DNA from 2 places in the Caballeronia sp. Sq4a genome. Region 1 is predicted to be linked to the other one. Evidence: predicted binding sites of a transcription regulator. Region 1 holds the regulator's gene; the other holds the start of a gene.
What was found. Region 1 encodes FNR, which switches genes on or off when oxygen is low (the NO sensors DNR and NnrR bind a similar motif). Its sites were predicted from a motif close to TTGATNNNNATCAA; they were not measured.
Positions count from the first base shown of each region.

Region 2: the regulator FNR is predicted to act here: its motif matches at 5,150-5,163, upstream of adhP (alcohol dehydrogenase AdhP).

Region 1 is NZ_CP084252.1:13,884-23,971, reverse strand. Features, by position in the region: gene LDZ24_RS19715 (Hsp20/alpha crystallin family protein) at 1-373, opposite strand, end outside; gene LDZ24_RS19710 (nitroreductase family protein) at 666-1,700, shown strand; gene LDZ24_RS19705 (PAS domain-containing sensor histidine kinase) at 1,793-2,908, shown strand; gene LDZ24_RS19700 (hypothetical protein) at 3,060-3,299, opposite strand; gene LDZ24_RS19695 (universal stress protein) at 3,514-4,005, shown strand; gene LDZ24_RS19690 (PAS domain-containing sensor histidine kinase) at 4,129-5,484, shown strand; gene LDZ24_RS19685 (response regulator transcription factor) at 5,481-6,179, shown strand; gene fnr (fumarate/nitrate reduction transcriptional regulator Fnr) at 6,370-7,194, shown strand; gene LDZ24_RS19675 (zinc-dependent alcohol dehydrogenase family protein) at 7,205-8,194, opposite strand; gene LDZ24_RS28155 (DUF1488 domain-containing protein) at 8,194-8,670, opposite strand; gene LDZ24_RS19665 (c-type cytochrome) at 8,752-9,126, shown strand; gene LDZ24_RS19660 (DUF3564 family protein) at 9,149-9,580, shown strand; gene LDZ24_RS19655 (hypothetical protein) at 9,596-9,910, opposite strand; gene LDZ24_RS19650 (hypothetical protein) at 10,045-10,088, opposite strand, start outside.
Region 2 is NZ_CP084252.1:475,927-486,014, reverse strand. Features, by position in the region: gene LDZ24_RS21840 (efflux RND transporter periplasmic adaptor subunit) at 1-126, opposite strand, end outside; gene LDZ24_RS21835 (efflux transporter outer membrane subunit) at 153-1,610, opposite strand; gene LDZ24_RS21830 (DUF3141 domain-containing protein) at 2,065-4,392, shown strand; gene LDZ24_RS21825 (RNA-binding protein) at 4,501-4,755, shown strand; gene adhP (alcohol dehydrogenase AdhP) at 5,250-6,275, shown strand; gene LDZ24_RS21815 (hypothetical protein) at 6,533-6,829, opposite strand; gene LDZ24_RS21810 (DUF4148 domain-containing protein) at 6,924-7,223, opposite strand; gene LDZ24_RS21805 (protease pro-enzyme activation domain-containing protein) at 7,572-9,146, opposite strand; gene LDZ24_RS21800 (AraC family transcriptional regulator) at 10,031-10,088, shown strand, end outside.

The DNA.
Region 1 (10,088 bases):
GCACGCCGTCCTGGTATTGCGCGGTGGCGGCGGCATCGTCGATCTCGCTACCCAGCGAGAACGAGCGGCTCATCTCGCCCGAATAGCGTTCGCGGCGGATCACGCGCTCGCCGTCCTTCTGTTCCTTGTTGCGCTCGCTCTTTGCATGGATGGAAACGGTGTTCCGATCGATCTTCACATCGATATCCTTCTTGTCGACGCCGGGCAGTTCGGCCTTCACCTGATAGGCCGCGTCCGTTTCGCTGACGTCGAGCTTCACGTGGCTCAACGGCGTGTCGTCAGGCGAAAGGCCGCGTAGCGGCCGAAACAGGCCCTGAAACATCTCGGATACGGGTTCCATCGAAAAGGGATCGAAGCGCGTCATGTTGCTCACGGTTGTCTCCTTGAGAGCGAGGAAAGAAAGGGGACCGGCCCGAGCAGGGGTCGGTTCGGCACACCGTTAGGATCCCGCATGATTAATGCAGGAGCACGGAATCAGTCTACGTCGTGCGTGTCCGGCGCCATTGACCTGCATCAACCGACAGTGCGTTTCGCCGGCCGCGTTCATGCGGCGCACGTTCCGACTCTATGGACGCGTGGCCGGACGCCGTTGATCCATGTCAACCGTCCTGATGCGCCGTCTGCGACGATGACGCATCGAAGCGCATCTGCTTGAGGACGTAGCCATGCATCCGACCATTGCGACCGACGCCTGGGATATCGATGAGGCGTCCCTCTCACCGCTTGCCGGCGACGCCGCGAAACTGCACTTCGCGCTTCGCTATGCGGTGCTCGCGCCATCGAATCACAATGCGCAGCCGTGGCGTTTCGTCGTGGACGGCTCGAACGTGCTGCTCTATGCGGACCGTACGCGCTCGCTGCCCGTCATCGATCCGTTCGATCGCGAGCTCATCATTGCGTGCGGGGCGGCGCTCTTCAATCTGCGCGTCGCCATTCAACATGTCGGGCTGCGGTACGCGATCACGCTGTTTCCGGACCACTTCGACCCGGACGTGCTCGCGCACGTCCGTGTATCGCGCGAAGGGACGCACGACGGCGCGCTGGCCGCCCTGTTCGACACCATGACGCGGCGGGTGACGACCCGCGAGGCGTTCGACGCAAGCCCGATTCCGGCGGACACGCAAGACGCGCTCGTGCAGGCCGCGCTCGACGAAGGCGTCGATGCAGCCGCCATCGCATCGGCGCCGGCACGCGAGCACATCGCCGAACTTGTCGCACAAGCCGATCATCTGCAGTTTCACGATCCCCGCTTCCGGCGCGAACTGGCAAGCTGGATCCATTCGAGCCGGCGCGGCGACGGCATGCCCGGCTATGCAGCGGGCGTGAGCGCGCTGCTCGACTTCGCGACGCCGATCACCGCGTCGGCGATCCGAACGTTCGATCTCGGCAGCGGCGTGGCAGCCGTGCATCGCGAGCTCGCCGAGCATTCGCCGATGTTCCTCTGCATCGGCACGGGGCAGGACGATCCGTCCGCGTGGCTCGCTTCGGGGCAGGCACTCGAGCGCGTGTTGCTCACTGCGGTGTCGTTCGGGCTGACGGCGTCGTATCTGAATCAGCCGATCGAAACCGACTCTCTGCGCGACGCCGTGCGCAAGGAAGCCGGCATGAGCGCGCTGCCGCAACTGCTGCTGCGCATCGGTCGCGGTCCGCGCTGCGCGCATACGCCACGGCGCGCGATGTCCGATGTCGTCGTGTCATGAAAGGGAGCGTGCGCACGAACGCGTGACGAACAAATTCCCTGCGTCTACACTGGGAACCGGTAAATCGGGCAGCCTGCCACCGGAGATCCCAGATGCGCAGTTCTTGCGATTCGTCCACGTCAGCGGACCGCGCGCCGGCGGGCGACGAAACGGTCACTTCTGCCCTCACGACGGACGCGCACTTTCGCCTCCTGGTGGAGTCCGTCGAAGACTACGCAATCTTCCTGCTCGATGCGCAGGGCAACGTGGCGACCTGGAACAACGGCGCGCGGCGCATCAAGGGCTATGAGGCGCACGAGATCATAGGACGTCACTTTTCCGCCTTCTACCCGCCCGAGGATATCGCCGCGCGCAAGCCCCAAAAGGAACTGGACACCGCAGCGCGAGCTGGACGCGTCGAAGACGAAGGCTGGCGCGTTCGCAAAGACGGATCGCGCTTCTGGGCCAACGTCGTCGTCACCGCGCTGCGCGACGAAAAAGGGGAGCTAATCGGATTCGCGAAAGTCACGCGCGACATGACGGACCGCTTGCGGCTCGCGGAGCTTCAGCATGCGCGCGATCTGTCCGCGCATGTTCAGGCTGCGCTCGAAGACGAGCGGACATCCATTGCGCGCGAACTGCACGACGATCTCGGTCAACAACTTGCGTCGCTCAAAATGCAGATCGCGGCGCTCGATGCGCAGCGCGACGGCGCAGGTTTCGCCCGCCATTCGCTTCGCGACACGCAGGGCATACAGGCGCAGATCGACACGGTCATTGCTTCCGTGCGGCGCATCGCAGCGGGTCTGCGTCCGCCGGTGCTCGACGATCTCGGTCTCTTCGCTGCCATCGAATGGCTCGTCAGCGACTTCCGCCGCCGCTATGGTCTTGACGTCACGCTCGACGTCTCGGGCGATGAAGTCGGCTTTGGACCGGACGCGTCCACGTCCGTCTTTCGTCTGGTGCAGGAAGCGTTGACCAATGTGGTTCGGCATGCCGACGCGAGCAAGGTGCGCATTGCGATACGGTGCGCGGAAGACCGCTACACGTTGACGATTCAGGACGACGGCCGCGGGGCCAATCTCGCCGGGCCACGCGCTGCCAACGCCTTCGGTCTGCTCGGCATGGGCGAGCGCGTGCGGCAACTCGGCGGCGTCATTGCGTTTCAGAGCAGCCCGGGCGAGGGCTTTCGTATCAGCGTCGATCTTCCGCTCAACGGACTCGCCTGAAGCGGCGGCCGATGAATGGCACCATGCGACGTATGAAGCAGGAACACGCCGATCGCAGCGATCGCGAGGCTCGTTGCAATCAGCGCAACGCTCGCGCGGCTTGTGGACAAATTGTTATTTAGTCGTACGTATCACATAGATGCGACCACCCCTACACCGCAATCGTCTTCGACGTCTTGAGTCCGATCCACATCAAGCCTTCTCGCAGTCCGGCCAGCAACGCATCGCTCTCGCTGACGTACGTCGATGCGTGTTTGAAGCGGTGAGCGAAACGCCCGCCCTCCACGTTCGGATGTTCGAGGCCGATCGAGCACATGAAGCCTCGCGGCGTCTCCTCCGTCTGGCAGGTGACGACCCACTGCGCGGCTTCCACTCTGGCTTTGAGCGACATGTTCGTTCTCCGTTGGACGCTTTTCACTCTATGCGCCGCGCCTTTGGGCGCGTTTGCGTCAGATCAAAGGAATCACGCGCCGAACGCCGCCTTGCGCCGGCTTGATCTGCATCAAGGGCGGGCGAGCGGCGGCCGGTAGAGTCGGGCGCAAGGAACGAATCGTCATTCCGATGCCGCGCTCGACGCGACTGCGATTACCCGCCACGAGGCCGCCATGTACACCCGCATTCTTGCCCCCATCGACGGCAGTCCCACGTCCGCGCACGCGTTCGACGAAGCCTTGAAGATCGCGCGGGACAATCACGCCGCACTGCGGCCGCTCTTCGTGGTGGACCTGCAGCCGGTCGCCTATGACGTCGCCGCCACCTTCTATCCCGACATGCGCGAGGCCATGATGGAAGAAGGCCGGCGCCTGACCTCGGAAGCCGCGAAGCGCATGGATCGCGAAGGGGTCGAGGGAACGCCGTTCATCGGCGAAGTCCAGTTGACGGGCGACGACATCGCCCAGCGCATCTGTCACTGCGCGGAAGATTTCGGCGCCGACCTCGTGGTGATGGGCACGCATGGCCGTCGCGGCTGGCGGCGCCTGGTGCTCGGCAGCGTGGCCGAACGCTTCGTGCGGCTCTCGCGCTGGCCCGTGTTGCTCGTGCCGGGACGCGATGCCGAGGAACTCGCGAGACGCCAGGCGGCTGCCGCCAGCGATTGAGACCGCGAAAGCCTGCGCGTGCGTCGGCGGGGCATCGGCGATAATGCATTCACAACGCGCTTACTGGCACCGCCCGGTCTGGCTCGAATAGCGCGACCGCGCGGACTTTCGCATCAGGCCGATATGACCAACAACGTAGGCCCGGATTCCGTCACGGCATCGGCTGCTTCGGCAGGTCGTGTCGTCGCGCTCGCGACCGCTCTCATCGCCGGCGCGATACTCTTTGCGGCGTGGTGGGCCGTCGTTCGAAGCACGCTGAGCGCTTCGGTCCTTACGCCGCGCGTCACGGCATTGCTCATCGCGAGCGGACTGGCTAACGCCGCGCTGCTCGCCTGCCTCGTCTACGTCGTGCTCCTCATACGCCGCCGCGCGGCCGGTGTCGCGCCCGCGTCGGCTACATTGCCGCAGGCGCGGCTCGACGGCATCATTCGCTCGACGACCGAAGCCATCATCACCGTCGATGCGCAGCAGCGCATCGTGCTCTTCAATCCGATGGCCGAGCGCGTGTTCCGCTGCCCGGCGAGCGAGGCCATCGGCGCGCCGCTGTCGCGCTTCATCCCCGAGCGATACCGCGCGGCGCACGAGGAACAGGTCCGGCGTTTCGGTCAGACGGGCGTGTCCGACCGCCAGATGGGCGCGCAGCGCGTGCTCTACGGCCTGCGCGCGGACGGCGAGGAGTTTCCCGTCGAGGCATCCATCTCCCAGATCGACGATATCGACGGCAAGCTCTTCACGGTCATCCTGCGCGACGTGACTCAGCGCGTGCAGGCCGAGGCCGAACTGCAACGTTCGCGCGAGGAACTGCGCGCGCTGTCGGCTAATCTTCAGCACGAGCGCGAAAAGGAACGGACGCGCATCGCGCGCGAATTGCACGACGATGTCGGACAAACACTGAGCGCGCTGAAGATGGACGTCGCCGCCCTCGAAGCGCGGCTGACTGCCAGCGCCGCTCAGCGCGACGACGTGGCCGGCCAGCTCGCGCGCATGCGCAGTGCGATCGACGGCAACATCGCTTCGTTGCGGCGCATAGCCGCTCATCAGCGGCCCGTCATGCTCGATGATCTCGGACTTGCCGCCGCCATCGACTGGCTCGTCGACGACTTCACGCAACGGCAGGGCATCGACGTGGAATGCGAGTTCGGCACGGGCGAGATCGCCTTCAATGCGGACGCAGCGACCGCCGTTTTTCGTATCATTGAGGAAGCGCTCGACAACGTCGTGCTGCATGCCCGCGCGAGCCGCGTGAAGCTCTCGCTCGGCGCGGATCATGCCCATTGCGTGCTGCGTGTCGAAGACGACGGCGTGGGCGCGCCCGCGTTACCCGGCGCGAACAGCAAGTCGTTCGGCCTGCTCGGCGTGCGCGAGCGCGCGAACGCGCTGGGCGGCACGGTATTGATCGAATCGAACCCGGACGACGGCTTCGCGCTGACTGTCCGGCTGCCGCTTGCCGCCGTGAGCGAACAGGAATCGCAACCATGACGATAAAGGTGCTGATTGCGGACGACCATGCGATGGTGCGGGAAGGCTTGCGCCATATCCTCGACAATGCGCGCGGATTCGAAGTCGCAGGCGAAGCGAGCGATGGCGCGAGCACGCTCCAGCTCGCGCGCTCGACCGATGCGAACGTGCTCGTGCTCGACCTGTCGATGCCCGGCCGCCACGGGCTCGACCTGCTGAAGCAGATCAAGGAAGAACGGCCCGCGCTGCGCATCCTCGTGCTCACGATGCACGCCGAACAGCAATACGCGGCGCGGGCGTTCAAGGCTGGGGCGTCGGGTTATCTGACCAAGGAAAGCGCGAGCGCGGAACTGGTTGCGGCGCTCGCGAAGGTCGCGGCGGGCGGCGCGTATGTCAGCCTCGCCATGGCCGAGCGCATGGCGCAAAGCCTCGCCGAACCGGCCGACGCGCTTCCGCATCAGCGCCTGTCCGACCGCGAGTTCGACGTGTTCCGGCGGCTGTGCGCGGGCGAATCCATCAACGAGATCGGCGACGCCCTGTACGTGAGCGCGAAGACGGTCAGCACGTATAAAGCGCGCATCCTCGAAAAAATGAACATGCCGCACGAGGCCGCGCTCGTGCGTTATGCCGTGCGGCACAAGCTGCTGGACGACGACACGGACGACAGCGACGCGAGCGACGCGAGCGGCGCGAACGACGCAAGCCGCGACGTTTGAGCGAGAGGCTTGTCAGGATTTCCCTACACCGCTTCGGAAACGCCTACCGAACTTTCCACGCGCGCCGATATATTTTTGAGATGGCGCGGCAAATAATTCGATGCATCAACCAACCGTTGCGCATCTAGGCTGTCGGGCCTTGCGATCGAAGCTGGCACGCGTGCGCGAATCGAGTTCGACAGGAGGCGTCATGTTTCAGGTAAGCGATGGCAGAACTGCTGCGTCACCCGCAACGGCACCGGCCTCGCGCCGCGTGTATCAGATCGCCCATTCAACCCATTTCACCCGTTCCGCCAATAGCGCCGATCGCGCCGGCTGCGACATCAAGCACAAGTCCGTACGCTGTTCGACCTGCTCGATGCAGCGCGTCTGCATGCCGAGCGGGCTCACGCCGGATGAATCCGCGCGTCTCGATGCCATCATCTGCTCGACGCGCACCGTGCGGCGCGGCGAATCACTCTACCGTTGCGGCGACGCGTTCCAGAGCCTTTATGCGGTGCGCAGCGGCTGCTTCAAGACCGTGGTGCTGCACCGCGAAGGACAAGAGCAGCTCACGGGCTTCTACCTCGCGGGCGACGCGCTCGGACTCGATGGCGTGAGCTCGGACCACCACAGTTGCGATGCGATCGCGCTCGAAGACAGCGTCGTATGCATCATTCCTTTCGACCTGCTGGAACTGCTCTGCCGCGAAGTCAAAGCCATTCAGCATCATGTGCACCGGCTGATGAGCAGCGAGATCGTGCGCGAATCCAGCCTGATGATGTTGCTCGGCACGATGACGGCCGAGCAACGCGTCGCGGCCTTCCTGCTGAACATCTCGACGCGCATGAAGGCGCGCGGTTATTCGCCGGCGCAGTTCGTGTTGCGCATGACGCGCGAGGAAATCGGCAGCTATCTCGGGCTCAAGCTGGAAACCGTGAGCCGCATGTTCTCGAAGCTCCAGAAAGCCGGCGTGGTCGATGCGCGCGGCAAGGACGTACGCATTCTGGATCAGGCGGAACTGGAAAGCGTGTGAACGAATGCGCTCACGCCGCGATGCGCAGCACCGCGGCGCCGACCATGCGACCTTCGCGAAGATCCGACAGCGCGCGGTTCGCGTCGGCGAGCGGATAGACGGTCGTTTGCAGATGGAGCGGGATGGACGCCGCGCGCTGCATGAATTCCTGACCGTCGGCGCGGGTCAGATTCGCCACCGACACGATGCGCCGCTCGCCCCACAACAGGGCATACGGGAACGCCGGAATATCGCTCATATGGATGCCGCCGCACACGACGATGCCGCCCTTCGCCAGCGCCGCGAGCGCCGCGGGCACGAGCGCGCCGGATGGCGCGAAGACGAGCGCGGCGTCGAGTTCATCGGGCGGCCGCTCATCGCTGCTTCCGGCCCACGCCGCGCCGAGCTGCATCGCAAGCGCTTGAGCGGCGCTGTCTCGCGCGCGCGTGAACGCGTAGACAGTGCGGCCCTCGTGCCGGGCGATCTGCGCGACGATATGCGCCGCCGCGCCGAAGCCGTAAATGCCGATGCGCCTCGCATCGCCCGCCATCTTGAGCGTCCGGTAGCCGATGAGTCCCGCGCACAGGAGCGGCGCGGCTTCGACGTCGCCGTAACGCGACGGCAGATGCAGACAGAAGCGGCTATCCGCGACCATTCGTTCGGCGTAGCCGCCGTCCAGCGTATAGCCGGTGAAGCCGGGGCTGTCGCACAGATTCTCGCGGTGCGTCGCGCAATAGGTGCAGTGGCCGCAAGTGTGCCCGAGCCACGGCACGCCCACGCGGTCGCCCACGACAAAGCCGTCCACGCCCGCGCCGATCGCGGCGACGCGGCCGACGACTTCGTGCCCCGGAATGACCGGCCGTTTCGGATGCGCCAGTTCGCCATCCACGACATGCAGATCCGTGCGGCACACGCCGCACGCGATGACATCCACGAGCAGTTGCCCCGGACCTGCGACGGGATCGCCGATATCGGCGGCGCGCAGTAGCGGGGCGGTTCCGTCGTAGAGCATGGCACGCATCATTTGGCTCCGTGCGTATGGGTTCCGTGATAGGCGCTTTCCGCGCGAGCGGCGGGTGCATCGTCCGGCAATCTCCAGGCTCGATGCCGCTGTATCCGCAGCGTGCCGCCATCGTCGAAACGGAAATAGCCGCTGCGCAGCATGACCGGCCTGCGTCCCACGCTGGTCAGCAATTGCTCGGCGGCGCCTTCTATCGCGACGCGGCCGAGTTCGAACGCGTGCCGCAAGTCTTCTTCACGCGACGACGCCGCGCCGAAATGATCCTCCAGGGCCTCTGCCGAGATGGTACAGGGAATACGCTGTCCGTCGACATACGCAAGGAAGGTGAGAGCGGGCTCGTCGCCTGCATAGATGGGAGCGCTTTGCGAAAACGTGATGTTCATGGTGATGTGCCTCGCACGGGATGAGGAAAGCGGCGCCGGCTCGCCGCCCTTCGATCGCGATGCATCTATCCATGTTCGCTTGCCCGCGCCCACGACGCTTGATGCAGATCAAGCGGCCCGTGCCGCGCGACCGCATCATCGTCGTGTGTGTTCACTCGGGTCCATTGCGCCGCCATGCTCACTCACATCGCCAACGCGCGCGCCAGGCGAGCCGCCCGCGCCCGTCACGCGCTTTCCATCGGCTTCGTCGCGGGCGTGCTGCTGAGCGCCGCGCCCGCGCTGGCGCAGACGGATGCAAACGCGCTCGTCGATCAGCACCACTGCATGTTCTGTCATACCAACGATTCGCCTTTCCTCGCGCCCTCGTTTCAGCAGATCGCGGAGCGCTATCGCGACGATCCGAAAGCGCAGGCGATGCTCGAACACAAGGTGCGCGTGGGCGGGCGCGCGCACTGGGGCGACATGGCGATGCCCTCGCCGCCCGAGCGCGGCGGGTCGATTTCGGCCGAAGATGCGCATGCGCTCGTGCAATGGGTATTGCGCCACTGAGACGGCCTCCACGGAGAGCGACATGCGTATCACGCTCAAACTCGATGCTTTCGATCACGCCGCGCAACCGGCGTTTGCCGTGCTGTGGATCGACCGCGAACGCGGCCGCTGGTCGCGCGAGGCGCACGAGCGCGTCGAATTGCCGGCTTGGGGCACATGGGAATCCGCGCGCGAAGGCACGTTGCTGCGGGATTCGGGCAGCATCACGCCGCTCGTTTTGCTGCACGGGCTCGTGCTCGCTGCCCTGCCGAAAACGACGGGCGTACCCCGCGAGATGCAGCAAGGCCGCGCCGAATCTCTGGCTTCGCGCGGCAGCAGTTCAACGCCTGCCAAGGTATTCGGACATTGGCATATCCAGTGCATTGACTGCGAGACGACGGTTCCCGAGCACGAACTCTTCTCGGACGAAGAGGACGCCGCGCCACCGGCCGGCCTGGGCTTCAGCGCAACGTAGAAAAGGCATCCGTCGTCAAGATGCCGGCGAAGACACGCACCGTTGCTTCAGCAGGCCCACGGCATTGTCGAACGCATGGTGAATCGCGATGCTCAAGTCCGCGTCGGTACTGCTCGCCACCGGCAGTAGATCGAACTCGCGCGTGATGAGATCGAGGCGCGCATCGAAAACGCGCTGGCCCGACGGATCGCGGTAAGCCTCGACCGTCAGATGGCAATTGGCGATGTCCTTCGCCAGCCGCTCCAGCCGCACGAGTTCCACGCCCGCCTCGCGCTCCGCGTCGTTGGACCCCGCGAATCCGAAATACGCAATCTGCAATCCGAGGCCCATGATCGTGCTCTCCCACCTTCTTTGCAAATGCCGGCGCGCCGGTGAACGCCCTGTCCGAACGCTGAGATGGTGGCGTCAGACCATCGTCCGTTATTCGCGTCGAACGCGCTTGACTCATATCAAGCAGCGCGCTGTCATGCTGCGTCGTCAGGCAAGCTTGAATCGGGTTCGACGACAT
Region 2 (10,088 bases), 460 kb from region 1:
CTTGTCGTAGCGGATCTCCGCTGTGCGAACGACACGCAACGCTTCAGGTGGCGGCTTTTCCGAGCAGCCTGACAAGATCGCGGCGAAGCATATGACTGGAAGCGCCCGGCAGACATGGGTTCTCACGACAGTTCCTCGTTTCGGACGATGGTTCAGGATTTCGGGGAATGTGCTGCATCCGCACCGCTCGATGTCGCGGAGGGCTCGAACACTTCCCACCCGCCACCGAGTGCCTTGTACAGTTGCACGCTGTCGAGCAGCAGTTGGGTGTTGGCGTCGTTGGCGCTGACTCGCACTGACAAGCGCGAGCGCTCTGCATCGAGGAGCGGCAAAAGATCGGTCTGCCCGCGGTCGTACAGCGACTGGGCGCGTCGCAGGGCCGCCTCGGCCGAACTGGCGGCGCCATCCAGCAGTTGCGCGCGTTGCCGCTCGTCGTCGAGTGCGACGAGCGAATTCTCGACATCTTCGAGTGCGCGCACGATCGCGTTCTCGTAGCGAAGCACCGCTTCCTTCTGCCCGCTCTCGGCGATGTCGTTCAGGGCTTGCGTCCGTCCCGCGTTGAAGATCGGCATCGCGAGTAATGCGGCTACATTGGTGAAGCGCGCCGCGCCGAGCGCCATGCCGTTGACGTCGAGCCCCTCGCGGCCGAACAGGGCCCCGAGGAAGAGACGGGGGAACCATTCGGCCTTCGCCTGTTGCCGACGCGCATTGGCTGCGTCGAGTTGCGCCTGCGCGGCGAGCAGATCCGGCCGGCGTTGCAAGAGTGCGGCTGGCTGTCCGGCGCGCGCGGTCGGAGCGGCAATATCGACGCGCGACGGCGCGATACTCGACGCGGCGAACGCCTGATCGCCGATGAGCACGGCGATGCGATGACGCGACACCGCGGCCAGCGTTTCCAGCGGCGGTATTGCGGCGTGGGCCGTCGCCGCTTCGGTCTGCGCTCGCTCGACGTCGAACGGCGTGGCGAGGCCGACGCGCTGGCGAGCCGTCACGAGCCGTAGCGTCTCGTCACGCGCGGCCGAGATCGCGCGGACCGTATCGAGTTGCCGCAACGCGCCGACGAGCGTGAAGTAGTTCGTGGCCACGTCCGACACGACCAGCAGACGCACGCCTCTCGCGACGTCCTCCGCCGTGCGCGTGTCCGCGGCGGCCGCTGCGGCGCCCGCGCGCAGTCGGCCAGCGATGTCGATTTCCCAGGAGACGTCGACGCCGGCTTGCCAACCCTTCGTGTCGGCGGCCTCTGGCACGGTCTGCTTGAAGAACGAATCGAAACCGGTCTTGTGATCGAAGGCTGCGCCATAAATCCCGACGCTGGGAAACAGCCATGACCGGCTGATCGTCTCGCCGGCCCGCGCCGCGCGCACGTGCTCCATTGCAACCTTGATGTCGCGGTTCTCCTGCGCCGCCCGACGAACCAGGTCCCCCAGCACCGGGTCACCGTAGCTGTCCCACCAGGCGGTCTCGGGTTCATCGACGGATGCCGGCGCCGCAGCGAATCGGCCGGGCATGTCGACGGAAGGGTGCATGTCGGGGGCCGCGCAACTCGCCAGTACGAGCGAAAGCGCCACTGCAAGCGTGGCCGCGAGCGCACGCCGTGACCGCTTTGCCATGTGAGGCGCGCAGTAGCTACTCTCGCTCATGATCCAATACTCGACGATGAACATAGGGTGGCCATGACAAGTGAGCATCGTTGCCCCGACCGACCTGGACGTGAGCCGAATGCCTCAGTCGATGCGTGCCGTGGGGGATGGTTCGTCTTTGTCGGTATTCAACCTATCCGCGCCGCGACGGGATTTCTTTGATGCACATCAACGTGCCGTCTACCCGAAAGATCGTCGCGCAATGACTGCGACGGCGTAAGTTTTCATCCTCCAAGTTAGCGCTGCTTCTCGATCGCTTTGCTCGACGTGCCGACCATCGACATGTGCAGATATGGATGCGTCGCAGCCGACGGCCCGGTTGATCTGTATCAAGCCAGCGTCTCGCGGCTACGAGCAACATGCTGCAAACGTCGCAACCGCTAGCGCGACGATTGCCCATTCACTCTATCTGCGAGTCTCCCCCATGGATGCAGGAACGCAACTGTCCCGCAGCCACGACATTGCCCTCAAAGTCGGGTTGCTTTTTCAGAAGCGCAGTCAGCTCGCTTGCGAGTCTTTCCAGGCGCGTATGCGCGAATCGCTCGGTGGCAGTTCAGCGGCGTGGCCTGCCACGCTCGCAACGCCGACGGGCGCGCAGAATGGCTGGCGCTATGCAGTCGATTCTGTGCAGCGGTCGATACTCTTCTGGGACACGATGCGCGAACGCGGCAACAACTTCGTGCACATGGAACTCGAGGGTGGGCCCACGCCCGTATTGCACTTTCAACATGAGACGCTTCTCGACGGCCGCAGCTTCGAACGACCGGTGAACTATGCACTGCTGAAAATCATTCCGCCCGACGGCGTCAGAATCGATATGAAGAAGCGGCCTTACGTGATCATCGACCCGCGTGGCGGACATGGTCCCGGTATTGGCGCTTTCAAGGACGACTCACAGGTGGGCGTTGCATTGCGTGGCGGACATCCTGTGTACTTCGTCATATTCTTCGTCGACCCCGAGCCCGGGCAAACGATGCTCGACGTGTGCGCAGCCGAGCAGCAGTTCGTCAAGAAAGTGCGTGAACTGCATCCCGACAGTCCGAAGCCTGCGATCGTCGGAAACTGCCAGGGCGGCTGGGCGGCGATGATGCTCGCAGCCGCCGATCCGGAGGACACCGGACCCATCGTCATCAACGGCGCGCCGATGTCCTATTGGGGCGGCGCATGGCGCGAAGGGGAAGGCGACAACCCGATGCGTTATGCCGGCGGCATGCTCGGCGGCACCTGGATGTCATCGTTCGCCGCTGATGTGGGCAACGGAAAGTTCGACGGCGCCCATCTCGTGCAGAACTTCGAGAACCTGAACCCCGCAAACAGCCTTTGGGACAAGTACTACAAGGTGTATTCCAACATCGACACCGAGCCGCCGCGCTTTCTCGAGTTCGAACGCTGGTGGGGCGGTTACTACCTGTTGAACCGCGACGAGATCGAGTGGATCACCCGCAATCTCTTCGTCGGCAACAAGCTATGGTCCGGCGGTGTGCAGTCAGATAATGGAAAAACCTTCGACTTGCGAGAAATACATTCGCCGATCATCCTCTTTGCGTCGATGGGCGACAACATCACGCCGCCTCAGCAAGCCTTCAACTGGGTTGCGGACGTGTATGGCAGCACCGAGGAGATCAAGGCGCGGGGACAGGTGATTGTTGGGCTCGTGCATCAGGACATCGGCCATCTTGGTATCTTCGTATCAGGCAAGGTCGCGAAAAAGGAGTATTCGCAGATCGTCTCCGTGCTGGAGGCGATCGAGCTGTTGACGCCGGGCCTGTATGAGATGGTCATCACCGAGCGCCCGGGCGATGCGGAGCGGACTCAATACGATGTCGAGTTCCGCGAACACCAGCTCGAGGACATCCGTGCGCGGCTCAATCGCTTCAAGCGTGTCGACGAGAAGCCATTCGAGATTGTTGCTGCGGTCTCGGACTTCAATCAGCATGCCTATGAACTGTTCGCGCAGCCGCTCGTGCAGTTCATGTCGAACGAAATGAGCGCCAAGATGCTGCGCGAATTGCATCCCTTGCGCCTTCAGCGCTGGGTGATTTCGGATGCCAACCCGTGGCTATGGTGGCTCGGTCCGGCCGCGCAGACCGTCAAGGCGCACCGGGAAGCGGTCGGCCCGGACGATCCGCTACGCACGGCCGAGAGCAAGGCTTCGGACCTGGTGAGCGCCTCACTCGATTACTACCGAGCGATGCGCGACGCGCTCACTGAGTCGGCGTTCTTCTACATATACGGGAACATGTTCTCGCTCTATCTCGCCGACAAACAGAAGGCGGCGGGGCCTCAAACGGAAGCAGAGCCGGACCTGCGCAGTCTCGCAGTGGTCAAGAACGCGCTGGCATCCGTCACGCACGGCGGCTTCGCCGAAGCATTCGCACGCATCTGGCATCTGTTGTCGCCCAAGGGAGAGCCCGTCTCGCTGGCCGAACTCACACTGGGCCAGGAGATGCTGAAGGACTATGGCGGCTACCTTCCGGCGCTTCCGATCGAACAGTGGCGCCGGATAGGGGGTGAGCAGGAAATCATCGTGCAATTCGAGCCGGAACAGGCGCTTCTCACGCTGCCCGTGCTTCTGGCCGAGCGCGCCCAGTGCGGGAAGCTGCTCGCGCTGCTCGACAAGATTTTGGCCGATGAGCGGGTTCGCCAGATCCGCCCCACAGAGGCGCAGACGGCGATGCTCGCGCGCATTCGAAACGTGTTGAAACGCGACTCTGAGCGCGAACGGCGAAGCGTGGCGATGGCGCAATCCTAGCGTCGGATTGATAGCGATCGGCAGGTGCCGTTTGAAGGTTCTAATGCCATGCCGTGCAAATCGAAGGCAGTCCGACAGCGAGGACTCGACGGGTTCGAGGGCAACATCATGACATTCGTGCTAGTGAACAATATCGAAGCGGAAAGCTCTGACGACGAGATCAAACAGTTCTTGGCCAAGTATGGCTTTCCTCCGTGCGACGGAATCGAGCGTGTTCCTGGGGACGGCTCGGCGCCAGCGGCCGTGCTGATATTCGAAAGGGCTGATCCGGAGCTGCTGCGGCGCCTGCAGCCGCGCGTGCACGACCTGTTCTGGAAGAATCGAAGAATCGTGGTACAGGTCGTGAAGGACCGGCCGGAGTGAAATAGTCGTCGAGTCGTCGGAGCCTTCCTGGCGTTGCGTCAGACAGTGCAGAGAGTCGCTTTCCATGTGGCCGACGTCTTCCGGAATGGTGCGACCGATCCGCGCAACACAGCAAGCGACCGGATTGATGTTGGCCCGCCTCTGCGACGTCGCTGCCTGAGTACACGGCTCAACGTTCGCGCCTCGCGCGACTCTTGGCCGACAGGGGTTAGTCGCTGCGGCGTTCGTCGCTTCGTCGTCGAATCCGTGAAGGACTCGCCGCTTTGGCCACGCTCACGCGAGGGCCCTGGCTGCGTATCCGATGCCGCTCATCTTCACGGATTTACGCCTCGTTATCGCAACAACGCCGGATCAAAGACGCGATGACAGAAGGACATGTGGTCTCGTGCTTCGCTTGACCTGAGTCAAAGGCCCCGTAATGTTGCCGCGCATACTGACCGCACGTCCGGTGCCTCACCACACGAGTCGCCGTCTTTCGTCCACGGGAGTTTCTCATGAGTACATCGATGAAAGGCGCTGTCGTTCATGCGTTCGGCGAACCTTTGCGCATCGAAGAAGTGCCGGTTCCGACGCCGGGCCGCAACGAGATACTCGTGAAGATCGCGGCGTCGGGTGTCTGTCACACGGATATCCACGCAGCCGACGGCGACTGGCCCGTGAAGCCCACGCTGCCGTTCATTCCCGGTCATGAAGGCGTCGGTTACGTCGCCGCCGTTGGAGCGGACGTTACGCAGGTGAAGGAAGGCGATCGCGTCGGCGTGCCGTGGCTCTACACGGCGTGCGGCCACTGCGAGCATTGCCTCTCGGGATGGGAAACGCTTTGCCATGCGCAGAAGAACACGGGCTATTCGGTCAACGGCGGCTATGCGGAATACGTACTCGCCGACCCCGACTATGTGGGCCACCTGCCGAAGCAGGTCGCCTTCGACCAGATCGCGCCGATTCTGTGCGCGGGCGTGACCGTCTACAAGGGCATTCGCGTCACGGACACGCGGCCCGGACAATGGCTCGCCATTTCCGGCATCGGCGGGCTCGGGCACGTTGCAGTCCAATACGCCATCGCGATGGGCCTGCATGTGGTCGCGGTGGATGTCGATCCGGCCAAGCTCGCGCTCGCCCGCGATCTCGGGGCGAAGCTGGCAATCGATGCATCGCTCGGCGATCCCGCCGCCGTCATCCAAAAGGAGATCGGCGGGGTGCATGGCGTGCTGGTCACGGCCGTGTCGCGCAGCGCGTTCGCGCAGGCGCTCGGCATGGTGCGCCGAGGCGGCACAGTGTCTCTGAACGGCCTGCCGCCGGGCGACTTTCCGCTGCCCATCTTCTCGACCGTCCTCAACGGCATCACCGTGCGGGGTTCCATCGTCGGCACGCGGCGCGACCTCCAGGAAGCACTCGACTTCGCCGCCGAAGGCAAAGTGCGCGCGCACATCCGTCGAGACCGGCTGGAGAACATCAACTCGGTGATCGCCGATCTGAAAAGCGGGAAGGTGGACGGTCGCGTCGTGCTCACGCTGGAATGAAAGCGGGAACAGCGCGTGTCCACGGATGATACGGGCGATATGCGACGCGCTGTGAAAGCCGGTGAAGTCGCGCCTCCTCCCATATCTCTGCAACGATATTTACGTCATGGAGCAAGGCGGCGAAGCGCTCGCAAGGCGACTCGGCGCGAAGTGGCCCGCGTGGCTCTTCTTCGATGACGAAGCCATGAATTGCGCCCCGAACCCCTGCATATAACGTTGACACCGGACACCTCGGGCCGTCCTCATTGACCGCGGCGTCACGCGCCCTTGTTCTCCACCAGCGCGGCAATCTGCACGAACTTAACGTCGGGGCGCACGCCATACAGGCCCGCTATTCGATCCAGATTTTCATTGCAGAAGAATGCATTGGCGACGTCGTCCGAGTCCCACACATAGAAGTTCGTCGCCTCGCGCCGCGCGGAATCGACCGTGAACGCTTTCGAGTGTAAGCCCGCCATTCCTTCGAACTTCGCGCGCGCGGTCTGAGCGATGTGCCGAACGGCTTGCTCATCGAAGTCGTCGCCGTAGCGAAATCTGACGAAAACACCAATCATGTCATTTCTCCTTCCGGGACTTTCAGGCAGTCCCGATCTGCGGTCGCGCGGCGGGCTCGCAATCGCTTAATCGGCCATTGCCGGCCGTCGCCACTTACTTGCACTCCGTCTCGAACCACTGGTCGACCAAGCGCTGCGCTGCGTGCAGGTTCGCGGGGTAGTGGGGGTCGTCGTGCCACGGTGCAGGGTTGTAGCCGGCTTTTCTCAACGCCGAGAGCTCGCTGCGGTGTTGCGTCTTTGTCGGGGGCTGCTTGTTTTTCATCGCGGACAGGTCACGGCACTCCGTCGCTGTCAAATGTCGTCCGCCTTGTGAGACGTCGGCGGCAGCAGCGTTTCCGGCCTGTAGGAGCGACAAGGCCGCAAGCGTTAAGCAGCTACCCTTGAGGCTTTTCATAGCAACCTCCACGCGTCGTGATTAGCAGCGCTCGGCGGTGCCAGCCCGCCGCCCGCGCGTCGACTTCCGCATTCATTGTGCTCCAGTCGGCGCAGAGGCGACCAGAGGGAACCAGCAGCGCGATATTCTTCAGCAGCACACGAAGTATGTGCCTCGAAAGGCATCGGGCTTCGTCGGTATGGCTGCCAGGCGCCAATGAGGCCGGTCGCTGAGACCGCCGTGTCGGGCGTGCGTCTTGTTGCGGTAGATTACTTCGCGCGTCTCGCCGTGAATGCTCCAACGATCCCTCCGGCCGCCGGCGTGCTCGCCAAGCATGACTTGTTGCATCACGAGCACGCCGTGCCCGCTTCAACTCACGGCAGCCTGCACCTTCTTGCCATCAGGCCGTCCGAGCCCGGTACACGCATCCCATCCGGCCGACGCCGCAAAATCCCCGTTATTGCCCTGCGTGATATCCACGAGCAGCGACGGGTTTTTGTAGAGCTGCGGATTGATGTATCCCACCGGCGCGCCCTTGATCGCATTGATGCGCGCGATGAGCCCGGCCCATAGCGGTGCGACCGCGCTCGTTCCGCCGATCACCATGTTGTGACCGTCGACACGCACTTCGTAGCCGGTCTCGGGATCGGCATCCCCCGCGACGTCGGGCACGCCGCGCTTCGTGAGCGGACTGTGCTGACCACCCGCGCGCGTGACGTGAAGCCCTTCCTGCCACGCCGGCAACGCGAAGGTCGCGCTCACCCCGCCGCCGCTCGCACCGCCGCCCGCGCCATTGTTCCAGACGGTCTCGCTGCTCGACTGATTGCCGTTCGCCCGCAGCGACGTGCCGCCGCAACCCAGTGCATACGTGCTGGAGGCGGGAAAATCGACATGATCGGCGCCGTCGTTCACGCCGTCGCCCGAACCGTTGTCGCCCGATGCGACGCAGACCGTGATGCCGAGCGCTGCAGCCGACTGGAACGCCTGATCGAAAGCGCTTAGGGCCTGCGGCGTCCATTCCGATTCGGGACCACCCCAACTGATCGAGATGACCGACGGCCTGTTCTTCGTGTCATGAATCGCCGTGCTGATGGCATCGAGAAAGCCTGCGTCGGTGTTGGGCGCGAAATACACGACAATCTTCGCGCCCGGCGCGACGGCGCCCGCAACCTCGATATCGAGCATCACTTCGCCATCGGGGCCGTTCGGATCGCCGGTCGGATGGTTCCGAGCGTGATCGACGGAGACCGCGGTCACGGAAGGCGCGGCCACCCGCAGCGAGGCGAAATAGGTCTTCAGATCGGCGGGTCTGAATCCTCCGCCAAGCTCGATCAGCGCGATGCACTGACCCTTTCCGTCGCCTGCAGGGAAGTCATACAGCGACGCGATCTGCACCGGCGTGAACGCAGACGGCCCCGCCGCTGCGGCCGCCCAGCGCACATTGCCGTGCGGCGCGCGTGCGCGGAAGTTTGGCCGCGCCTGCGGGCGGTTGTCGAGACCCATGACGGCACTGACCACGCCGTTCAGTTCGTCGGGAAGATGGACCGCTCCGACGCGCCCGCGATACGTGCCGCCCGCATGCTCATACTGTTCGAGGCTCACGTTGAAGGCCGCTTCGAACTGGGAGACGGTGCCGGACAGCACCACCGCGCGCCGTGCCGCATGACACTCGACCACCGCGAGACCGTGCCTCTGTGCGAACGACCGAACCGCCGACAGGTCCGAGTCGTCTGCGCCGAAGTCCCTGGTGAAGTCATCGTGACCGATATGCCTCGCCGATGTCCCTTGCGCCGCGAGTTCGGCCATATGCTTCGCGAATGCGTCGCTCGACCGCCGCCGCACCAGCAGGGTGACCTCGAGGCGTTCGTCCGGGTCTGCCTTGCCGACGGGCTTCGCGCCTTGAGGGGGCGCGCGCTCGCTTCCGTTGAGTGGATGGATTGCCATGTCTGACTGCTCCTAAGAGACGCCGCCTCCGTGCGCTGTCGCATCGATGCCAGGCGGGCGGCGACCGGGCATCGAATGATAGTCAGGCGTACTTCCGTTTGGGTCGGGAGATGGGCGAAACGCTTTTTGTCTTTCGCGTGGGTGGCGCGCGGATTTTGCTGCATCCACCGATGGAATACATTCTCGGCTCGTAATGCGCGATGCACCATCCTGCATAAGTCGCATATCCGGATGGGGGGACGCGCCTATTCGGTACCTGCACGAGAATCAGGGCGCCGGCCCGGGCCAACGCCATTCATCGGCTTTCAAGAAACAAGCGCCGGGGCAGTCTGCTGATCCGTCGGCAATTTTTTGGTGAAGCTGCAGGCTACGCGTCGGGCTCAAGCTCCTACCCCGCGCGTCGAAGAATGAGCAGTCTCCAGGTCCGGCAAACTTTGCACCGAGGCATGATTTCATCCGGCCGGTCGCGTTGAGGCAGGGCAGGGTGGACGCACCGGCGAGGGCACGTTATCGCTCACCGGAATAACCCCACGGTTCCGCTGTAATTCGCGATGCCTTCGCCTTTGGAGGTTTCATGCTCGACAAGACAACTGCGCGTCTCACGAAACTCGCTTGCCTCGTATCGGACGGTCTTGAACCCGGGTCCCTTCGAATCGGGGGAAACCCGCTACGCCGCCGATCAAGAAAATACTGGAGCTGAACATTTTTGCGTCGCACAATTTGCTGTCGAGACGCAATGACCCTCTGTGCATGCAAAAAAGTACATAAAAAGAGGCGAAAAGTTGGTAGAAGCGCGACACTGACCGATCTAAATTGGCGTCAATAGCCGGCGCCCCGAAAATGGCAACAAGCAGCCGGCAATAAAAGAAACTGGAGACGGCTTCATGAGGCACCCCGATCTAGAGGTGGTCGACGTTCGACACGGCGAGTCCTTCAAGGCCT